Regions from separate parts of the Pseudobutyrivibrio ruminis HUN009 genome, predicted to be linked through region 2. Evidence: predicted binding sites of a transcription regulator. Region 2 holds the regulator's gene; each other region holds the start of a gene.
The links. Region 2 encodes Rex, which represses fermentation and respiration genes when NADH is low (regulators of the CRP and FNR family bind a similar motif). Its sites were predicted from a motif close to ATTGTTAANTANTTAACAAT; they were not measured.

Region 1 (7,155 bases), 130 kb from region 2:
ATGGCGATGTAATGAGCGATATGATTTCATCAGCATTTGGCTCACTTGCTATGATGACATCAGTACTTGTTTCACCAGCTGGCTACTATGAGTACGAAGCGGCTCACGGTACTGTTCAGCGTCACTATTACAAGCATTTAAAGGGTGAGGAGACATCAACAAACTCTGTAGCTACAATTTTTGCTTGGACAGGTGCTCTTAGAAAGCGCGGTGAATTAGACAACATTCCTGAGCTTTCTGCATTTGCAGATAAGCTTGAGAAAGCATGCATCAAAACAATCGAAGATGGCAAGATGACAAAGGATTTGGCTCTTATCACATCTATCGAAAATCCAACAGTCCTTAATTCACGCGATTTCATCATTGAAATTCGCAAGACTTTAGAATCGCTTTAAAATTGTCTGACAACTACATATAGTGGTATATCGTGTTGACATACACAATATAGTCTTTTATAATGGTCTCATACGTGGTCTAGGCGTACGAGACCATTTTTAGTTCGTAGAAGATAGAATTTAGATACAAGTATTTAATATTTAGATGAGTCTGTAGGCTACAAGCTCTTTGAATTCTCAAGCGAGACATATGTCGAGCGGAGAATTACTAAGGCTTGTAGTCGTAACAGACGGTTTTTAGGGAGAGAAAAACTTGGAAATGAATGTTAAGCTTCAGGCGTTTGAGGGGCCTTTGGATTTGCTTCTTCACCTGATAGACAAAAATAAAGTTGATATATACGATATTCCAATCGTTGAGATTACTGATCAATACATGGAATATGTGCGTGCAATGGACCAAAGTGATTTGGATGTCATGAGCGAGTTCTTACTTATGGCAACAACTCTTTTGGATATCAAAAGCCGCATGCTTCTCCCTCGCGAAGAAAAAGAAGAGGATGGAGAGGAAGCTGAGGACCCACGTGCAGAGTTGGTACAGCAGTTGTTGGAATACAAAATGTACAAAACAATTTCTTACCAACTTAGGGATAGACAGATGGATGCTAGCCTTGTATTCTACAAGGAGCCTACCATTCCTGACGAAGTTCTTAAGTATGAGCAGCCGGTTGATTTAGAAGAGCTTATGGGCGATTTGACACTTAACAAGCTCAACGATATTTTCAACCAGGTTCTCAAGAGACAGGATAATCGTCGAGATCCAATTCGTTCTACATTCGGCAAAATCAAAAAAGAAGAAGTAAGCCTAGAGCAGAAAATGGAATGGACTATTGCTTTTGCTAAGGCTCACAATACATTTAGTTTTAGAAATCTTCTTGAGGCATCTCATTCAAAGACAGAGGTTATTGTTACTTTTCTTTGCATTTTAGAGATGATGAAGGCTGGTCAAATCAACATCACTCAGGAAGATACATTTACAGATATTCTTATAGAATCAAAGATTGCTGCCTAGACAGCTTTTGAAGGGGTATTATGGAATTAAAAGAAATCGAAAACATAGTTGAGGGTATACTTTTTGCAATGGGTGGCACTGTTGAGCCATCTAAAATCGCAAAGGCTCTTGAAATAGATGAAAAACAAGTTGTAGAGGCTATTGAGTCATTAAAAAGCAACTACAAAGAGCAGAACAGAGGTATCACAATTACTGAAATTGATGGGGCATACCAGATGTGTACTAGCCCTGATATTTACGAATATCTTATTCGTATAGCAAAACAGCCTAAGAAATATGTTCTTACTGATGTCTTGCTTGAAACTCTTTCTATCATCGCATACAAACAGCCTATCACAAAATCTGAAATCGAAAAGATTCGTGGTGTTTCCTGCGACTTTGCTGTTTCAAAGCTTGTTGAGTTTGGTCTTTGTACAGAGCTTGGACGTCTTGATGCGCCTGGTAGACCTATGCTTTTTGGTACTACAGAGGAGTTCCTTCGTTCATTTGGAGTAAGCTCAATCGAGGAACTTCCTGAGTTATCTCAAACCCAAATCGAAGAGTTCAAAATCGAGGCAGAAAACGAAGCGAATAATGTTGAAGTTACCATTTAATTTTATATGTATGTTATATAGCCAATCCATCCTTTGGATTGGCTATTTTTATGCCTATTTTTCAAGGAAAATAATGACCAATCTTTTCTTCATAAATTTATGACAATTTTTTAACACATTCGCATTGAAATGGGTGATAAAAATGGTTATCATTAAACTTGCGAGAAATTTTGAAATAATTTATATAAATGGAGGTATAAGATGGGTAATGATTTAAGTCAGGCTCAGGCTAGAATTAACGCGTTACTTGATGACAACAGCTTTGTTGAGCTTCAGTCATTAGTGACAAGTCGCAACACTGATTTTAACCTTGATGCGAAAAAGGAACCATCAGACGGAGTAATTATTGGACATGGTCTTGTGGATGGAACTTTAGTATTCGTATTTAGCCAGAATGCCGATGTTTTGGGTGGCACAATTGGCGAAATGCACGCTAAAAAGATTCTTTCTGTATACGACATGGCACTTAAGGTTGGTGCACCAGTAATTGGCTTTATTGATTGCGGCGGAGTTCGTCTTCAGGAGTCATTTGATGCACTTGAAGCACTTGGTTCTGTTATTGAAAGAGCTGCCGATGTTAAAGGGGTTATTCCACAGCTTATTTGTGTAGCTGGCAACTGTGGTGGAGGTCTTTCAGTATTACCTGCACTTGCAGATTTCACATTTATGGTTGATGGAGCAAAGCTTTTCATTAACTCACCAGATACAATTTCTGGAAACAGTTCTGATAAATGCGATACTTCTTCAGCAGCATTCCAGTTTGAAGAGGCTGGTACAGTTGATATGCATGGTTCACTTGCAGAGGTTGTTTCATCTATGAGACAGGTTATTTCTATGATTCCAAACGATATCGTAGAAGCAAGTGATGATCTTAATAGAGCAGCAGAAGGTCTTGAGAGCAAGCTTACAGATGCGGCTGCAGTTGCAACAGAGCTTGCAGATAACAGACAGTTTGTTGAGCTTAAGGCTGGTTTTGCTAAGGAAATGGTAACTGGTCTTATTAAACTTGATGGTGTTACTATCGGCGTTGTTGGTAATAGAGAGATTGATGGTGAGGCAGTTCTTTCAGCTGCTGGCTGTGAGAAAGCAGCTGATTTCGTAGATCTTTGTGATATGTATGAAATCCCAGTTCTTTCAATTACAAATGTTGCAGCATTCAAATCATGCACATGTCAGGAAAAGAGACTTCCAAGAGCTCTTTCACAAATGACACAGCGTTTTGTAGATGCTAGTGTTCCAAAGATTAACCTTATTACAAAGCAGGGCTATGGCACACCATATGTACTTATGAATTCAAAGTCACTTGGTGCAGATTTAGTTTACGCTTTTGATACCACATCTGTTGGAGCAATGGAAGCTTCTAAGGCTGCAAAAATTCTTGCAGATAATGGTACAGATGCTGCAGCAATCGAGAAAGATTATGCTGAGCTTCAGGATAGTGCCCTTACAGCAGCTGCTCACGGACATATCGATAGAATAGTTTCAATGGCAGATGCTAGAAAATATATTATTGCAGGATTTGAAATGTTCTTTTAAGAGCAGGAAGGTGAACATATGAAGAATAAATTAAAGATTTGCTTATGCACCTTAGCGCTTGCTCTTGGTTTGATGGCGTGTGGCGGTCAAAAGGACGATACTTTAGGTGGTCGTACAGAAGCTGACTACCAGTCAGAATTGTCTAGTATGTTAACACAGCTTTCAACACTTGATGAAGCAGCAATTGACTACAATATTTCATATATTTCGTCATATGAAGATGGTGCAACACTTGTAACACTTCTTGAAGATTACAAGGATTGTTATGATGAGGCCAATGAATATGTTGGCATCGGCGAATTTAATGTCGAAAAATCTGGCAAGACAATCACTGCAACACTTGTTGGAGATTACTCAAAAAGAGATTTAAAGATGACATTTGTATACAGTACTTTAGATGTATCTACTCCAACTGCAATGAATATCGAGCCAGTATACACTTTAGGTGAGACAATGCAGAAGGCTGCTTTGAATACAGTAATGGGCATCCTTATTGTGTTCTTTATGCTTATTGTTATGTCTGGTGTAATCAAGCTTTTTGAAATTATTCCAAAACTTGAAAAGAAATCTAAAGAAAAGAAAGAGGGTGCTGTGGCTGCTCCAGTTGTTAGCAAGACACCTGCACCAGTTAAAAACGAAACAGATGATTTACAGCTTGTAGCTGTAATTGCCGCAGCAATCGCTGCTAGTACAGGAGCTTCTACAGATTCGTTTGTAGTTCGTTCTATCAAGAAAAGACATTAGAATTAGGAGGATTTTTCCATGAAAAATTATACAATCACTGTTAATGGAACAGTTTATGATGTTACTGTAGAAGATAAGGGAGGTTCTGGCGTATCTCCAGTTACTCCTGCAGCTGCACCTAAGGCAGCAGCACCAGCTCCAGTTGCTACAGGTGCTGCAGGCGGTGTTAAAATCGAAGCTGGAGCAGCTGGTAAGGTTGTAAAGATTGCAGCTGCAGCTGGTACAGCAGTAAAGAAGGGTGATCCTGTAGTAGTACTTGAGGTTATGAAGATGGAAACACCTGTTGTTGCACCACAGGATGGTACTGTTGCATCAATCAATTGTAACGAAGGACAGCAGGTTGAGGCTGGCGCATTACTTGCAACTATGAACTAATAGGAGGATTACACATGAGTTACGTTGGAGAGACATTGTTAAATCTCGCCGGTCAAACTGCATTTGCAAATTTGACTTGGGGAAACTTTGTCATGATAGCGGTTGCCTGTGTTTTCCTTTATCTTGCAATCAAAAAGGGTTATGAACCACTTCTTTTGTTACCAATCGCATTTGGTATGTTGTTGGTTAACATTTACCCTGACATTATTGCATCACCAGAGGAAACATCTAATGGTGTAGGCGGCTTGCTTTATTATTTCTATACTCTTGATGAGTATTCAATTCTTCCTTCGCTTATTTTCATGGGCGTTGGAGCTATGACAGATTTCGGTCCACTTATCGCCAATCCAATAAGCTTTTGGCTTGGCGCTGCAGCACAGATTGGTATTTTCACAGCTTACCTTCTTGCAATCCTTTTAGGATTCTCAGATCAGGCAGCAGCTGCTGTATCAATCATCGGTGGAGCAGATGGACCTACATCTATTTTCTTGGCTGGTAAACTTGGACAGTCAGCACTTATGGGACCTATTGCTGTAGCAGCATACTCATATATGTCACTTGTTCCAATCATTCAGCCACCAATTATGAAGGCACTTACAACAAAAGAAGAGCGTTCAATCAAGATGGCACAGCTTAGACCTGTATCAAAGCTTGAAAAGATTCTCTTCCCAATTGTTGTTACAATTATTGTATGTTTGATTTTACCTACAACAGCTCCTCTTGTTGGTATGCTTATGCTTGGTAACTTGTTCAAGGAGTCAGGTGTTGTAAATCAGCTTACAGAGACAGCATCAAATGCTCTTATGTACATTGTAGTTATTTTACTTGGTACATCAGTAGGAGCTTCTACATCAGCTGAAGCATTCTTAAATCCAGCTACAATCAAGATCGTTGTTCTTGGTCTTGTCGCATTCGTATTTGGCACAGCTGCTGGTGTATTATTCGGAAAGATTCTTTGCCATGTTACTGGCGGAAAAATTAATCCACTTATTGGATCAGCAGGTGTTTCTGCTGTCCCAATGGCAGCCCGTGTTTCACAGAAGGTTGGTGCAGAAGAGGATCCTACAAACTTCTTGCTTATGCACGCTATGGGACCTAACGTAGCAGGCGTTATCGGAACAGCCGTTGCAGCCGGTGTATTTATGGCAATTTTCGGTGTTTAGTTCTTACATATTAATTATTCAGGAGGGAATTACAAATGGCAGATATTAGTCCAAAGCCAGTTAAAATTACAGAGACAGTGCTCCGTGATGCACATCAGTCTCTTATAGCAACACGTATGCCTACCTCAATTATGCTTCCTATCATTGATAAAATGGACCAGGTTGGATATAACGCAGTAGAGTGCTGGGGTGGTGCTACATTTGATGCATGTCTTCGTTTTCTTAAAGAAGATCCATGGGATAGACTTAGAAAGCTTCGTGATGGATTTAAGAATACAAAGCTTCAGATGCTTTTCAGAGGTCAGAACATCTTAGGATACAGCCAGTATCCAGATGATGTTGTTGAATACTTCGTTCAGAAGTCAATTGCAAATGGTATCGATATCATTCGTATTTTTGATTGCCTTAACGATATCAGAAACCTTCAGACAGCAGTCAATGCTACAAACAAAGAGAAAGGACATGCACAGGTTGCCCTTTCATACACTCTTGGAGAGGCTTATACACTTGATTACTGGAAGGATATTGCAAAGCGTATCGAAGATATGGGTGCATCTTCAATCTGTATCAAGGATATGGCTGGTCTTCTTGTCCCAGCTAAGGCTTCAGAGCTTGTTTCGGCTTTAAAGGAATCTACAAGCCTTCCTATCGAGCTTCATACTCACTACACATCAGGTGTTGCTAGTATGACATACTTAAAGGCCGTAGAAGCTGGTTGTGATATCATCGACTGCGCAATTTCACCATTCGCACTTGGTACATCTCAGCCTGCAACAGAAGTTATGGCTGCTGCATTCGAAGGAACACCTTACGATACAGGATTTGATCAGGAACTTCTTTCAGAAATTGCTGATTACTTCAGACCATACAGAGAAGAGTGCATCGAGAGCGGTCTTATGTCAACAAAGGTACTTGGTGTAAACATCAACACACTTCGTTATCAGGTACCTGGTGGTATGCTTTCAAACCTTATCAGCCAGCTTAAAGAGCAGGGTAAGGAAGATAAGCTTCGTGAGGTTCTTGAGGAAGTACCTCGTGTACGTAAGGATCTTGGTGAGCCACCACTTGTTACACCTTCATCACAGATTGTTGGAACACAGGCTGTATTCAATGTTCTTATGGGTGAGAGATACAAGGTTGTTACAGAGCAGACTAAGGATATTCTCCTTGGTAAATACGGTCAGACAGTTAAGCCTTTCAACCCAGAGGTTGTAGAAAAGGCACTTGGTCCTGACAAAGATAAAGCTATCACATGCCGTCCAGCAGACTTGCTTGAGCCAGGACTTAAGAAGTTTGAAGAGGAATGTGCTAGATGGAAGCAGCAGGATGAGGATGTGTTA
Region 2 (7,155 bases):
TTACTACTGATTTCCCAGTTACTAGCAAGCTTGAAAAGGCTAAGCCAGTTCTTAAGACACTTCCTGGCTGGAAGACAGATATTCGTGGAATCAAGAAATACGAAGATCTTCCTGAAAACTGCAGAAACTACATTGAATTCATTGAGAAGGAAATCGGTTTCCCAATCACAATGGTTTCAAACGGACCTGGAAGAGACGATATCATCTACAGATAATTATTTTGAAGCTGGAGCTATGGCTCCGGCTTCTTTGTTTGTTCAGACTTTTTTGTTATACTAGATACAGAATTGATTATGGAGGAAATGATGAAGAAGTTTATTTCAAAGTATTATAAAGGTATATTTTTAGCTTTAGCGATTATTTTGCTTGTGATAGTTTTGATAATCACCTTTAATGCTAAGTCGCCTGCAAAGATGATTCAAAATCTTGATGGCTCTGAAGACCAGGCTGAAGTTTTAGATGAAGCTAGTGAAATAGAAGACGAGGGCGAAAATGTTATATTGCTTGATAATGAAGAAGTGTATAGCTTCCAGATGACTGATAGCAATAATATTTTGCTTACATTTGAAAGAGATGGTGATGACTGGGTTTATACAGATGACCCTAGTATTGATATAAATGAAGAAAGAATTGAAAAGCTTCTGAATTATATTACTGACGTTAGATTCGTAGATACAATTTCTACTGATGACGAAAATGGCGACAAGTATGGCTTGAATCAGGATTCTCCGGTGTATATCATCAAAGATGCAAATGGCTATTCGACATTTATTTCGCTGGGCAAAATTGATGAAGAAACTGGACAGATTTATTTTGCTTTGAATTATGATTTTTCTACTATTTATGTAAATAGCGGAAAATTAGCAGGCGTAAACAAATACGCAATCGAAGATTTAATACAGTAATAGTTTTTTTAAGCCTATTTATACATAGTTTACATATTTTTGTAGCTGTGTTATTATATATCGGTACGAAAATTACTGTAACTCAGGTTTTGGACACTCCGACCTTTTCCTTAGTTACGGCATATTAAAAGTTTTTAGGAGGTAGTAAAATGATTACAAAAGAGAAGAAGCAGGCAATTATCAATGAGTATGCTAGAACAGCTGGTGACACAGGTTCTCCAGAGGTTCAGATCGCTGTTCTTACAGCTCGTATTTCTGAGCTTACAGAGCACCTTAAGGCTAACCCAGGTGACCATCATTCACGTCGTGGTATGATGAAGATGGTTGGTAAGAGAAGAAACCTTCTTGCATACCTTAAGAATACTGACATTGAGAGATATCGTTCAATCATTGAGCGTCTTGGCTTAAGAAAGTAATCTTTAAGAGCGGAGTATTGCTTACTCCGCTCATTTTCTTATTTATTTTTCGATTTCAAGCAAAATCCGAAGCCACTGAATTAGGAGAGTATAACTCTTCGTTTTCAGTAGTTTCGGGTTGATGCTTAAATAATAAAATATTTGAAGGAGAAAACCATGAAGACATTTACAATGGATTTGGCTGGTAGAACACTTCGTGTTGATATCGGCAGAGTTGCTGCACAGGCTAATGGAGCAGCATTTATTCAGTATGGTGAGACTACAGTTCTTTCAACTGCAACTGCATCAGACAAGCCTAGGGATGGTATCGATTTCTTCCCACTCTCTGTTGAGTTTGAAGAAAAGACATATGCTGTTGGTAAAATCCCTGGTGGTTTCAACAAGAGAGAAGGTAAGGCATCTGAGAACTCAGTTCTTACATCTCGTGTTATCGATAGACCTATGCGTCCACTTTTCCCAAAGGACTATCGTAATGACGTAACACTTAACAACATGGTTATGTCAGTAGATCCACAGTGTCGTCCTGAGCTTGTTGCTATGCTCGGCGCTGCTATTGCTACATGTATTTCAGATATCCCATTTGATGGCCCTTGCGCTATGACACAGATGGGTATGATTGATGGAGAGTTTATCGTAAACCCTTCACAGGAGCAGTGGGATAAGGGGGACCTTAAGCTTACAGTTGCTTCTACAAGAGAAAAGGTTATCATGATCGAAGCTGGCGCAAACATCATCCCTGAGGACAAGATGATTGAAGCTATCTATAAGTGTCATGATGTTAACCAGACAGTTATCGCATTCATCGACGAGATGGTTAAGGAATGCGGTAAGCCAAAGCATGAGTATACATCATGCGCAATCCCTGAGGAGCTCTTCGCAAAGATGAAGGAAATCGTTACTCCTGAGGAAATGGAAGGTGCTGTATTCACAGACGAGAAGCAGGTTCGTGAGGAAAATATCCGTCAGATCACAGAGCGTCTTGAAGAAGCATTTGCTGATAACGAAGAATGGCTTGCTGTTCTTGGTGAGGCAATTTACCAGTACGAGAAAAAGACAGTACGTAAGATGATTCTTAAGGATCACAAGCGTCCAGATGGTCGTGAGATCACACAGATTCGTCCACTTGCTGCAGAAGTAGATATTATTCCACGTGTTCATGGTTCTTCTATGTTCACTCGTGGTCAAACACAGATTTGTGACGTTGTAACTCTTGCACCTCTTTCAGAGGCTCAGAAGATTGATGGCCTTGATCCATTCGTTACTGAGAAGAGATACATGCATCACTACAACTTCCCTGCATACTCAGTAGGTGAGACAAAGCCTTCTAGAGGACCAGGACGTAGAGAAATTGGACACGGTGCACTTGCAGAGAGAGCACTTCTTCCAGTACTTCCTACACCAGAAGAATTCCCATATGCAATCCGTGCTGTATCTGAGACATTCGAGTCAAATGGTTCTACATCAATGGCTTCAACATGTGCTTCATGTATGTCACTTATGGCAGCTGGTGTACCTATTAAGGCTATGGTTGCTGGTATTTCTTGTGGTCTTGTTACAGGCGATACAGATGACGATTTCGTTCTTCTTACAGATATCCAGGGTCTTGAAGATTTCTTCGGCGACATGGACTTCAAGGTAACAGGTACAAAAGAAGGTATCACAGCTATCCAGATGGATATCAAGATTCACGGTCTTACACGTCCAATCGTTGAGGGTGCTATCGCTCGTTGCCGCGAGGCTAGATTCTTCATTATGGACAACTGCATGAGCAAAGCAATCGCTGAGCCACGTAAGGAAGTTGGAGAATACGCTCCAAAGATTATCCAGCTTACAATTGATCCAGAAAAGATTGGTGATGTTGTTGGTCAGCGTGGTAAGACAATCAATGAAATCATTGCAAGATGCGATGTTAAGATTGATATTACAGATGACGGAAACGTTTCAATTTGTGGTACAGATGCTGCAAAGATGGATGAGGCTAAGAGAATGATTGAAATCATCACAACTGATTTTGAGCAGGGTCAGATCCTCACAGGTAAGGTTGTAAGCATCAAGGAATTCGGTGCATTTATCGAGTTCGCTCCAGGCAAGGAAGGAATGGTACACATTTCTAAGATTGCTAAGGAAAGAATTGACAGAGTAGAAGATGTTCTTACTCTTGGCGATACTGTTAAGGTTGTATGCCTTGGTAAGGACAAGATGGGACGCATCAGCTTCTCTATTAAGGATGTTCAGTAAAATTAGATTTTATTTGGCGCCTGACATTAGTCAGGCGCATTTTTTAAGGAAAAACTATGTTACTTAATGTTTCGCATATTTTTAAATCATTTGGAGAAGATGGCATTATAAAAGATGCCACTTTTACTGTGGATGAGGGTTCTAAAGTAGCTATCGTTGGTAACAATGGAACGGGAAAATCTACGCTATTGAAAATCATAGTTGGAGATTTGCCTGCAGATAGTGGCGAAGTTACTCTTAAAAAAGATGCAACTATGGGCTATTTAGCTCAGTACCAAGAGGATTCTTTTGGTAGTAGTATTTTGGATACAGTACTCAGTGCCCGTGAAGATTTGCTTTCCATGGAAAAACGTCTTTCAGATATGGAAATGGAGATGTCAAATCTTGATAGTAAAGATGCTGCGACTTTTATGGAAAATTATCATAAGCTACAGCATCAATTTGATTTATTAGGTGGATATACATTTCGTTCTGAAGCTGTTGGTATTTTAAAGGGCCTTGGCTTTGAAGGGGATGATTTAAATAAAAGCATGAATGAGCTTTCTGGAGGTCAGAAGACACGGGTTAGCTTAGGACGTCTTCTTGCTTCATCACCAGATTTGCTCTTATTAGACGAGCCTATAAACCATTTGGATTTGAATTCAATCGTGTGGTTGGAGGGATATTTATCTTCATACAAAGGCGCAGTTGTAATTGTTGCTCATGATCGATATTTTCTTGATAAAATTGTAGATCATGTTGTTGATTTATCCTATGGACGCACTAGTGTATATACAGGAAATTACACAGCTTTTTCTGAGCAAAAGGCTTTGTATCAACTCACATATGAGCGCAGCTATGAAAAACAGCAAAAGGAAATTGAACACCAGAAAGCTGTTATTGAAAAGCTTCAATCCTTCAACAGGGAAAAATCCATAAAAAGAGCTGAAAGCAGAAAGAAAATGCTTGATAAGATCGATATTATGGATGCACCTGATAAGGATATGCCTAGAATGCGACTTACTCTTGAGGTTGAAAAGGAAAGTGGCAAGGATGTATTAGATTTTTCTCATGTGACAAAATCATACGATGATAAAAATATCTTTACAGACCTTTCATTCGAAGTTCACAAAGGGGATAGAATCGCTATTTTAGGTGACAATGGTACAGGAAAGACTACAATTCTTAAATGTATCAATGGTCTTACAGATTTTGAATCAGGAGAGATTCGCTTTGGTGCAAATGTTACTGTAGGATATTATGACCAGGAGCAGCAGGGGCTTACAGAGTCAAACACTATCTTTAGTGAGCTACATGATTCTTATCCTTATCTCACAGAGACTCAGGTTAGAAATACATTAGCGGCCTTTATGTTCACAGAAGATGATGTTTTTAAACGCATCAGCGAGCTGTCCGGTGGCGAGAGAGGACGTGTCTCTCTTGCAAAACTTATGCTTTCTAAGTCTAATCTTTTAATCCTTGATGAGCCTACAAACCATCTTGATATGGATTCGAAAGAAATGCTTGAGGAAGCACTTAACGAATATGACGGAACTTTGCTTTATGTAAGTCACGATAGATATTTTGTTAACCGTACTGCAAATATGATTCTTGAACTTTCAGATGGTCATCTTACAAAGTATCTTGGCAATTACGATGATTATATTGTCAAGAAGGAACAACTCTCTGCAGCAAATGTTGCTTCAATCCAGGAATCTGTAGTAGACTCTAACGCTACAGCTGCAAAGCTTGATTTTAAAGAACAAAAGAGAATTGAAGCGGAAAAGAGAAAGCTTCAAAACAAAATCTCAAAAATCGAAGAAGAGATAGAAAAACTAGAAGAAAAAAAGGCAAAGATTCAAGACGAATTCTTAAAGCCAGAGAATATGACAAATTCTGCAAAGCTCAACGAATTAACTGCTGAACAGAATGAAATAGATTCTAAATTGGAAGATTTATATTCTCAGTGGGAGGAGTTAAGTTTATCTTAAGCATGTATAAGTCTTTGTTAAAATCTTGACATAGTTTTTGTGTGATTTTATAATTAAGATTGAAAATTGTAATTAGGAGGTATATGGGTTGGATAAACAGATTTCACAAGCAGTCATCAGAAGACTTCCTAGGTACTACAGATATTTGGGCGAACTTTTAGACGATGGTGTTGAAAGAATTTCATCAAATGATTTAAGTAAGAGAATGCATGTTACAGCATCTCAGATTAGACAGGATCTTAACAACTTTGGTGGTTTTGGTCAGCAGGGTTATGGATATAATGTTGCATATTTACATGATGAAATAGGAAATATCTTGGGAGTTAACGAAACACATAATGTTATCGTTATTGGCGCTGGTAACTTGGGCCAGGCTATTGCAGGTTATGTTAAATTTGAGCGTGTAGGTTTTAAAATTATTGGATTATTTGATGTTAATCCTGAGCTTAAAGGCAAATTAGTTAGAGACATTCCTGTTCAGATGCTTGATGAGCTTCCAGAATTCATTAAACATAATGATGTGGAAATTGCAGCTTTAACATTGCCTAAGTCAAACGCGAGATCTACAGCATTAAAGCTTGTTTCACTAGGCGTACATGCTATTTGGAACTTTGCTCATGTTGATTTAGATGATATTCCTGATGTTATTATAGAAAATGTTCATTTATCAGATAGTTTGATGCAACTTTCTTATAACATTACTCAACAGAAGTAGGTGAATGTATATGGCGGACAGGGATTTTACAACTGCCATTTCCAAAATCAAGGTTCCTATGCTTATTTTGGATCAGAAATGGCATAGACTTTTTGCATTAGGCGGAAAGCCTGAACAGGTTAAAGAGCTTGAAAAGCAGGAAAATGACTTACTGAAACGTGAAGCTGAGCTGAAAAAGGAACTTAAAGACCTTAAGAAGGTTAAAGAAAACTTGATGGCTTCGGTTATGTCCAATATGGAAGGAACTTCTGATCTGGTTTCAAAGAAGCTTGATGATGATAAAAGACTTTTAGAAGAATGCAAGGAACGCATCGAATCAAACGAAGAAGAGTTGAGCGAGCTCCCACAGAAGACAGATGATGTTAACCGAGAGCTGATGTTGGCAACAATGGATTATTGCTACGATAAACTTCGTACTAATTCCACAGAGGCAGAGGAAATTACTAACTGGATTAAGGATGTTAGAGTTCAGCTCAAGAAAAACGTTATTCGCAAGCATAACCGCGAGATTAACAATAAAGAGATTTACTCATATATGCATGATGTATTTGGTATGGAGGTACTAAATCTATTTGATATGCAAAATGGGGATTTCTATATTGGTACAATCGATGATAAAGGTGAGCCTGTAAAAACACCTGCAGATAAGCAGGATGAAAGTGATAAAACAGATCTTTCTGACATTCAGCTTGAAGAAGTAGATTTGGATGCAGTTTCTAAGGAAACAAAAGAAAATACTGAGGAAGCAGAGGCTTCACCTGAAGAATAGAATTTACTGTTTTTTAAAAGACTAAACACCATTATGTTTAGTCTTTTTCTTGTATATATGGTATCATTATTATTGTGATAATTTACGTATTTCAAGAAAGGAGTATTTATGGAAGACGGGTCCAATCCCTATTTAATTATTT
Region 3 (7,155 bases), 220 kb from region 2:
CTTCAAGACCTGCTGTACCACCACCGATTACTACAACGTTGCAAGGCTTGTTAACCTTTCTCTTGTAGTATTCGTCATTAGCGTTAACAGCTGGGTTAACTGTACAACGAATTGGAAGGTTGAGACCAATTCTGTGGCCTGCGCAACCTACGTTACATGAAATACACTTGCGAAGCTCATCCTCACGGTTGAACTCTACCTTATTTACCCAATTAGGATCTGCAATAAGACCACGGCCCATACCGATGATATCAGCATCTCCTCTTTCAAGAATTTCCTCAGCGACCTTAGGATCACGAATATTTCCCATTGTTACACATGGCTTGCCATATTTTTCCTTAACAGCCTTTGCCATGTATGAACGCCATCCATCTGGAAGATAGTTTGCATCAATCTGGAACTGAATAGAACTATTAAGACCAGCAGAAACGTCAAATACGTCTACTTCTTCCTGGAAGTACTGTAAATACTCGATAGTGTCCTCTAGTGTGTTTCCTCCCTCAACAAACTCATCAGCACTAATACGGACAAAAATTGGGAAGAATGGTCCTACCTGCTTTCTTACCTCTTCTACAACAAGCTTTGTAAATCTAGCGCGATTTTCTGGTGATCCACCAAACTCATCTGTACGCTTATTAGTAGTAGGTGAAAGGAACTGGCTTAAAAGATATGAGTGACCAGCATGAATTTCAACACAGTCAAAACCGGCTGTCTGTGCACGCTTTGCTGCCTCACCATACTTCTTTACAATATTGTAGATTTCTTCTTTCTCAAGTGGACGTGGAATCTCCCCGCCTGCCTTTGAAGGAATATCTGATGCAGAAACTGGCTGCTCTCCTGTACGAGCAGAAACAGCTGATGCACCAGCGTGGTTAATCTGAATACCTACACAAGCGCCATGCTTATGCATTCTCTCTGTAAAGTAATATAAACGTGGAATGAAATTGTCATGATCAATTCGAAGCTGGGTTGTACCATTAGAACCCTGTGGTGAAAAGACACTAGCATTTTCAACCATTAATAATCCTGTGCCACCCTTTGCTCTCTGCTCATAGTAATCAATATGAACAAATGTCATCTCGCCATTCTGATCACCGTAGTTAGTTCCCATTGGTGTCATCATGATACGATTCTTAAGTGTCATACGACGAATTGTAAGTGGTTCAAAAATGTGTGGATACTTATTTCTCATTATAGAATGCTCCTATTTACAAACAAAATTTACGTGATAAGAGCTGTCAAGATGAAAAGCGGGCATGCTTTCCTTTTTTATAAGAAAAGTATAATCCCGCTTTAATATCAAAATCCAATTCATTTTTTGTAATTAATTAGTGCATAGAATGTACCAATATGAAGTCAATCATACGTTTTACGGCAGGCATCTGATATCTTCCCTTCATATACGCCATATAAACAGTGTGTGAAAGACTATATTCAGTGGAAAGCTTCTTTATTATAACGTCATTCCTATGAATACTATCTACGTCTGCAACTAAAGCTATACCAAAGTTGGCTGCTACAAGAGCCGCGATACCATTTTCGTCTGGTGATTCGCAAATAAAGTTAGGCTCAATCTTATTTTGTAGGAAAAAATCCCTTGTCAATCTACCAAGTCCTGATTTTCTTGTATATCCCAATACTGGGTATTCTTCAAAAATTGATGCATCTAAGGTATCGTTTTCTTCCAGCGGATGTCCCTTAGGAAGGATAACCACAAGTTCCTGCTGTAATATAGGAATAAACTTTATATTTGGCTCATCCTTAACAAAGGAACCAAATATAATATCGTAGCTACCCGACTTTAAGCCTTCTATATTTTTAGAGGTAATATCCTGATGGAAGTTAAATGTTACTTCTTTATTTTTATCTTCTAAGAGGAACGCTCTACAAACATTTGGTATAAAAGAACCAGCAAGTGGAGCAACATATGCTAAATCAATATGCCCTCCTGAACCAGTTAATTGATGCATTTTACGATCAGCCAAATTGATTTCGTTTAGAATTCTATCAACGTGCTCGTAAAAAATATCTCCTGTTTTTGTCAAAACTACATTTCGTCCAGTTCTTTCAAATAGGACTACTCCTAGCTCTGATTCAAGGGAGTTTATTGAGCGACTAAGGGATGGTTCTGATATATGAAGCTTTTCCGCAGCCTGGTTGAAATGCTGCAATCTAGCGGCCTCATAAAAATACATCATTTGATTTAGAGTCATAGTTCTCCTCTCTCTGTTTTGCACAATATAATTGTTGTATTTTCATTACTTATTATCAATTTTACCACAATTGATAGCTAAAAGCTATTAATAATATGCAATAGAAGTATTGGAATTATACATTAATACACATTAAAATATATGTATAAAGACTGTTAAGATTTTAACAAAGGGCATGCAAAATCTTAAAGAATTTATGGAGGAATTAAAATTATGGCAGAAAGAATTACAGGACACACAGAGCTTATCGGACTTATGGCTTATCCAATCAGACACTCAAGCTCACCAGCTATGCACAATGAAGCATTTGCATATCTTGGTCTCGACTATGCTTACCTTGCATTTGAGGTAGATAATAGCACACTCGAGGATGCTGTAAAAGGTATCAGAGCTCTTAAGCTTGTAGGCTCAAACGTTTCTATGCCTAACAAGACTGTAGTAGGTAAGTATCTTGATAAGTTATCTCCTGCTGCTGAGCTTTGCGGAGCTGTAAACACAATCGTAAATGAAAACGGTGTTCTTACAGGTCACATTACAGACGGTATCGGTTACATGCAGTCACTTAAGGACTACGATATCGATGTTATCGGAAAGAAAATGACAATCGTTGGTTGTGGTGGTGCTGGTACTGCTATCCAGATTCAGGCAGCACTTGATGGCGTTAAAGAAATGTCTATCTTCAACGTAAAGGATGCTTTCTGGGAGAACGCTCAGGAAACAGTTAACAAGATCAACGAAAGAACAAACTGCAAGGCTACACTTTATGACTTAGCAGACCTTGACGCTCTTAGAAGAGAAATCGCTGATTCTTACCTTCTTGCAAACGCAACAGGTATGGGTATGAAGCCACTTGAGGGCCAGACATGGTTACCAGATACTTCATATCTTCGTCCAGACCTTATCGTAACAGATACAGTTTACGCACCAGCTAAGACAAAGTTCCTTGAGATGGCTGAGGAAGTTGGATGTAAGAGAATGAACGGTTTTGGAATGATGTTATTCCAGGGTGCTGCAGCATTCAAGCTTTGGACAGGCAAAGAAATGCCAATCGAACACATGAAAGAAGTACTTGGAATTAAGTACGAGTAAATTTAAGGAGAAAAATATGAACAAGAAATATTTTCCAGCAGCTTTAATTCTTTATTTGAATTACTTTATTCACGGAGTTGGTTGCTCAATCTTAGGACAATCTGTAATTAAGGAAGCTCTTGCTACTAGCTGGGGCGTTGAGGTAATGTCAATCACTGCTATTTCAGCAGCACTTGGTCTTGGTAGACTTATTGCTCTTCCATTCGCTGGCCCTCTTTCAGATAAGTTAGGCCGTCGTATTTCAGTTATGATTGGTGGCGCTTCATATGCTATCTACCTCATTGGTCTTGCTATGGCATTCAACGCTGGCGTTAACGGTGGTTACCAGATTGCATACGTATGCGCTATCGTTGGTGGTATTGCAAACTCATTCCTTGATACTGGTATTTACCCAGCTGTTGCTGAGATTATCAGCGATGCTCCTGGTGTAGCTACAATGGGAATTAAGTTCTTTATCGCTATTTCACAGATGTTACTTCCATTCTTCCTTGGAATGACAGTTGCAACAAACGCAGCAGGTCTTGTTTCTTACAACAGACTCTTCTATGTTTGCGGTATTGCATACATCGTATTACTTGTACTTATCCTTATCCTTCCACTTCCAGATTCAGATGCAGCTGCAGCTGAAAAGAAGGAAGGTCTTATCGATAGCTTAAAGCACACTCACTTCTCTATCGAGTCAGTTGCTATGATTCTTATCGGTTTCACATGTACAGGTACATTCCAGTTATGGCTTAACTGTGCACAGAACTTTGCAAAGACAAATGTTGGTTGGGAAGATCCTTCAATTATGCAGACATACTATTCAATGGGTACAATCCTTGCTCTTATCGTTACTGCTCTTCTTACACGTAAGATTAAGGACGTTCGTTTCATCGTTGCATACCCAGTTATCTGCCTTGTAACATTAATTTTAGTTCTTTCAGCTCCTTCAGTTGGATTATGTAAGGTTGCAGCATTCGTTATCGGTTGGGCTGGTGCCGGCGGACTTCTTCAGATTGCCACATCAGTTTGTAACATGCTCTTCCCTAAGATTAAGGGTACAGTTACAGCACTTGTAATGATTGCTTCATCACTTTGCAACTACACTATTCTTACAGCTGCTTCACAGATGACACCATCAGGCGTTATGGTTATGAACATTGTTCTTACAGCTGTTGGCGTATTACTTGGATTATTTGTAAATCTTAGATACACTAAGATGGTAGAGGCAAATTCATAAAACAGAGGAAAAAAATATGAATACAGTAAAAGTAAGAAATGTTGTTATTGGCGAAGGTGTACCAAAGATTTGCGTGCCTATCGTTGGAAAAACAAAGGAAGACATCCTCGCAGCAGCTGCTTCATTCAACGGCGTTGCACATGATGTAGTTGAATGGCGTGTTGACTGGTTTGATGATGTATTTGATTTTTCAAAGGTTGAGGATGTTCTTAAGGATTTAAGAGCCGCTCTTGGCGACACACCTCTCCTCTTCACTTTCAGAACAAGCAATGAAGGTGGAGAAAAATCTATCGATAAAGATGCTTACGCTACACTCAATAAGAATGCAGCTGCAACTGGTATGGTAGATTTAGTTGATGTAGAAGTTTTCACAGGTGATGATATTGTTAAGGATATCGTTGCTAGCGCTCATGCAAACGGCGTAAAGGTTGTAGCTTCTAATCATGACTTTGACAAGACTCCTGACAAGGACGATATCGTTTCTCGTCTTCGTAAAATGCAGGAGCTTGGCGCAGATATTCCAAAGATTGCTGTTATGCCTACTTGCAAAAAGGATGTAGTTACTCTCCTTGCTGCAACAGAAGAAATGGCAAGCAATTATGCAGATCGTCCAATTATCACAATGTCTATGGCAGGCACAGGACTTGTTAGCCGTCTTTGCGGCGAAGCATTCGGCTCTGCTCTCACATTCGGTGCTGTTGGAAAAGCTTCTGCACCAGGCCAGATGAACGCATCAGACCTTTCTACAATACTTAATCTTATACATGGTTCAATGTAATTATTAAGTCTTATAAGGGCGGTTTGTGCTCAGCACAAATTGCCCTTAAATTTTAAGAATTTAGTGTAAATATTCTGAATTATTTTAACTTTACTTTGCTAAAGTACTTCATAATGTTTATACTAAAATCATACAAACTAGCCAAAGGGGTACCATTATATGACTGGAATCAAACGTATTTTTTTCTTTGTAGATGAATACCTTGAAGAATTCATCATGGTCGTTCTTCTTATCGCTATGAGTGTCATTATGGGCATTCAGATTTTCTGCCGCTACATTTTAGGGGCTTCTCTCTCATGGTCAGAAGAAATCACTAGATATCTTTTTATCTGGTCAGCATTTTTCAGTGTTAGCTTATGCACTAAGAAATGTATTTCAATCAAGATTGACCAGTTCATTCGAAATCTCAAACCAAGAAAAAAAGCATCTGTAAAAGTATTAAATCTTACAGTAGAATTCATTTTCTTTGTGTATTTAATTCCTTTTGCCTACAGATACCTTATGGCTACTATCGAAAGCGGTCAGGTTTCTCCTGCCTGCGGAATCCCTATGTATTACGTACAGTCAGCTCCACTTGTGTGCTTTACACTTTGCGCTATCCGCATCTTAGAAAGATGGTTTTTAGAGTGGCATAATGTCATCCATCAGGAAGAGCTCAAGGATTGGCCATCTCACTTAGCAGAGCTTGAAAGACGTGCTAATATCAAAAATTCTATGAGCAATCTCCTTTCACAGGAAAACTTTAATAAAGAAATACTTGAACAGGACAATACCAGCAACAAGGAAGGAGGAAATTAAGCATGAGCGCAATCACTGTACTTATTCTTTTTGTAATTTGCTTAATTATAGCCATTCCTGTATCAATCTCACTTGGTATAGTTGCTGTTCTTCCAGGAGCATTTGATCCTTCATTTACTGCAAGTGCAAGCTATGTAATCCGTTCCATGGTAGGCGGTATCGACAGCTTCCCTCTTCTTGCAGTTCCAATGTTTGTTTTATCTGGAATCATTATGGCTCACGGTCAGATTTCTAAAAAGCTATTTGACGTGTTCTCATATTTTATTGGTAAGAAAACTGCAGGCGTTCCATGCGCCGTTATCATCACATGCCTATTTTATGGCGCAATTTCTGGTTCGGCTCCTGCAACAGTTGCAGCCGTAGGTTCCATGACCATCCCTCTTCTACTGAATATGGGATATGATAAAAAGTTTTCTACAGCGATTGTTGCTGTAGCCGGTGGTCTCGGTGTTATCATTCCACCTAGTATTCCTTTTATTATGTACGCAATGGCCTCCGGTGAATCAGTAGGTAATCTATTTATCGCCGGCATCATTCCTGGCATTCTTATAAGTATACTTTTGATGCTTTATGCATATATTCATTGCAAATGCTGTGGTGAAGACAAAGAAAAAATTAACGCCGAAATAGATGCACTTCACTCAAAAGGATTTGGAAAAATATTCAAGGATAGCTTCTTTGCAATACTTAGCCCAATTATCGTTCTTGGATGTATCTATGCAGGCATAGCTTCTCCTACAGAGGCTGCAGTTATCTCCGTATTTTATGCATTGGTAATCAGCTTATTTGTTTACAAGACAATTCGCATTTCCGATATATGGAATATTTTTGTGGAAGCAATGAAAACTTATGCACCAATCCTTTTCATTCTTGCTGCATCAACTGCATTCTCACGAGTGCTTACTTTAATGCAGGTACCACAGCTTGTCAGCGGATATATTCTGGATAATTTTACCAACAAGATTATCCTTTTACTTGTAATCAACCTGTTCCTTCTTATTGTTGGAATGGTTATGGATACAACTCCTGCTATCCTTATTTTATCTCCTATCCTG

Region 1: the regulator Rex is predicted to act here: its motif matches at 2,096-2,115, upstream of BO15_RS0109880 (carboxyl transferase domain-containing protein).
Region 3: the regulator Rex is predicted to act here: its motif matches at 2,365-2,384, upstream of BO15_RS0108195 (shikimate dehydrogenase).

Annotation. Positions count from the first base shown of each region.
Region 1 is NZ_JNLH01000001.1:2,177,104-2,184,258, reverse strand. It holds gene BO15_RS0109895 (NADP-dependent isocitrate dehydrogenase) at 1-395, shown strand, start outside; gene BO15_RS0109890 (segregation and condensation protein A) at 649-1,404, shown strand; gene scpB (SMC-Scp complex subunit ScpB) at 1,425-1,997, shown strand; gene BO15_RS0109880 (carboxyl transferase domain-containing protein) at 2,199-3,533, shown strand; gene BO15_RS0109875 (OadG family protein) at 3,552-4,277, shown strand; gene BO15_RS0109870 (biotin/lipoyl-containing protein) at 4,296-4,652, shown strand; gene BO15_RS0109865 (sodium ion-translocating decarboxylase subunit beta) at 4,667-5,815, shown strand; gene BO15_RS0109860 (oxaloacetate decarboxylase subunit alpha) at 5,851-7,155, shown strand, end outside.
Region 2 is NZ_JNLH01000001.1:2,045,497-2,052,651, forward strand. It holds gene BO15_RS0109225 (adenylosuccinate synthase) at 1-215, shown strand, start outside; gene BO15_RS0109230 (DUF4340 domain-containing protein) at 303-905, shown strand; gene rpsO (30S ribosomal protein S15) at 1,055-1,321, shown strand; gene BO15_RS0109240 (polyribonucleotide nucleotidyltransferase) at 1,478-3,559, shown strand; gene abc-f (ribosomal protection-like ABC-F family protein) at 3,616-5,529, shown strand; gene BO15_RS0109250 (redox-sensing transcriptional repressor Rex) at 5,618-6,244, shown strand; gene BO15_RS0109255 (hypothetical protein) at 6,255-7,013, shown strand.
Region 3 is NZ_JNLH01000001.1:1,821,321-1,828,475, reverse strand. It holds gene BO15_RS0108205 (FAD-dependent oxidoreductase) at 1-1,192, opposite strand, end outside; gene BO15_RS0108200 (LysR family transcriptional regulator) at 1,329-2,213, opposite strand; gene BO15_RS0108195 (shikimate dehydrogenase) at 2,427-3,302, shown strand; gene BO15_RS0108190 (MFS transporter) at 3,319-4,524, shown strand; gene aroD (type I 3-dehydroquinate dehydratase) at 4,541-5,302, shown strand; gene BO15_RS0108180 (TRAP transporter small permease) at 5,462-6,100, shown strand; gene BO15_RS0108175 (TRAP transporter large permease) at 6,103-7,155, shown strand, end outside.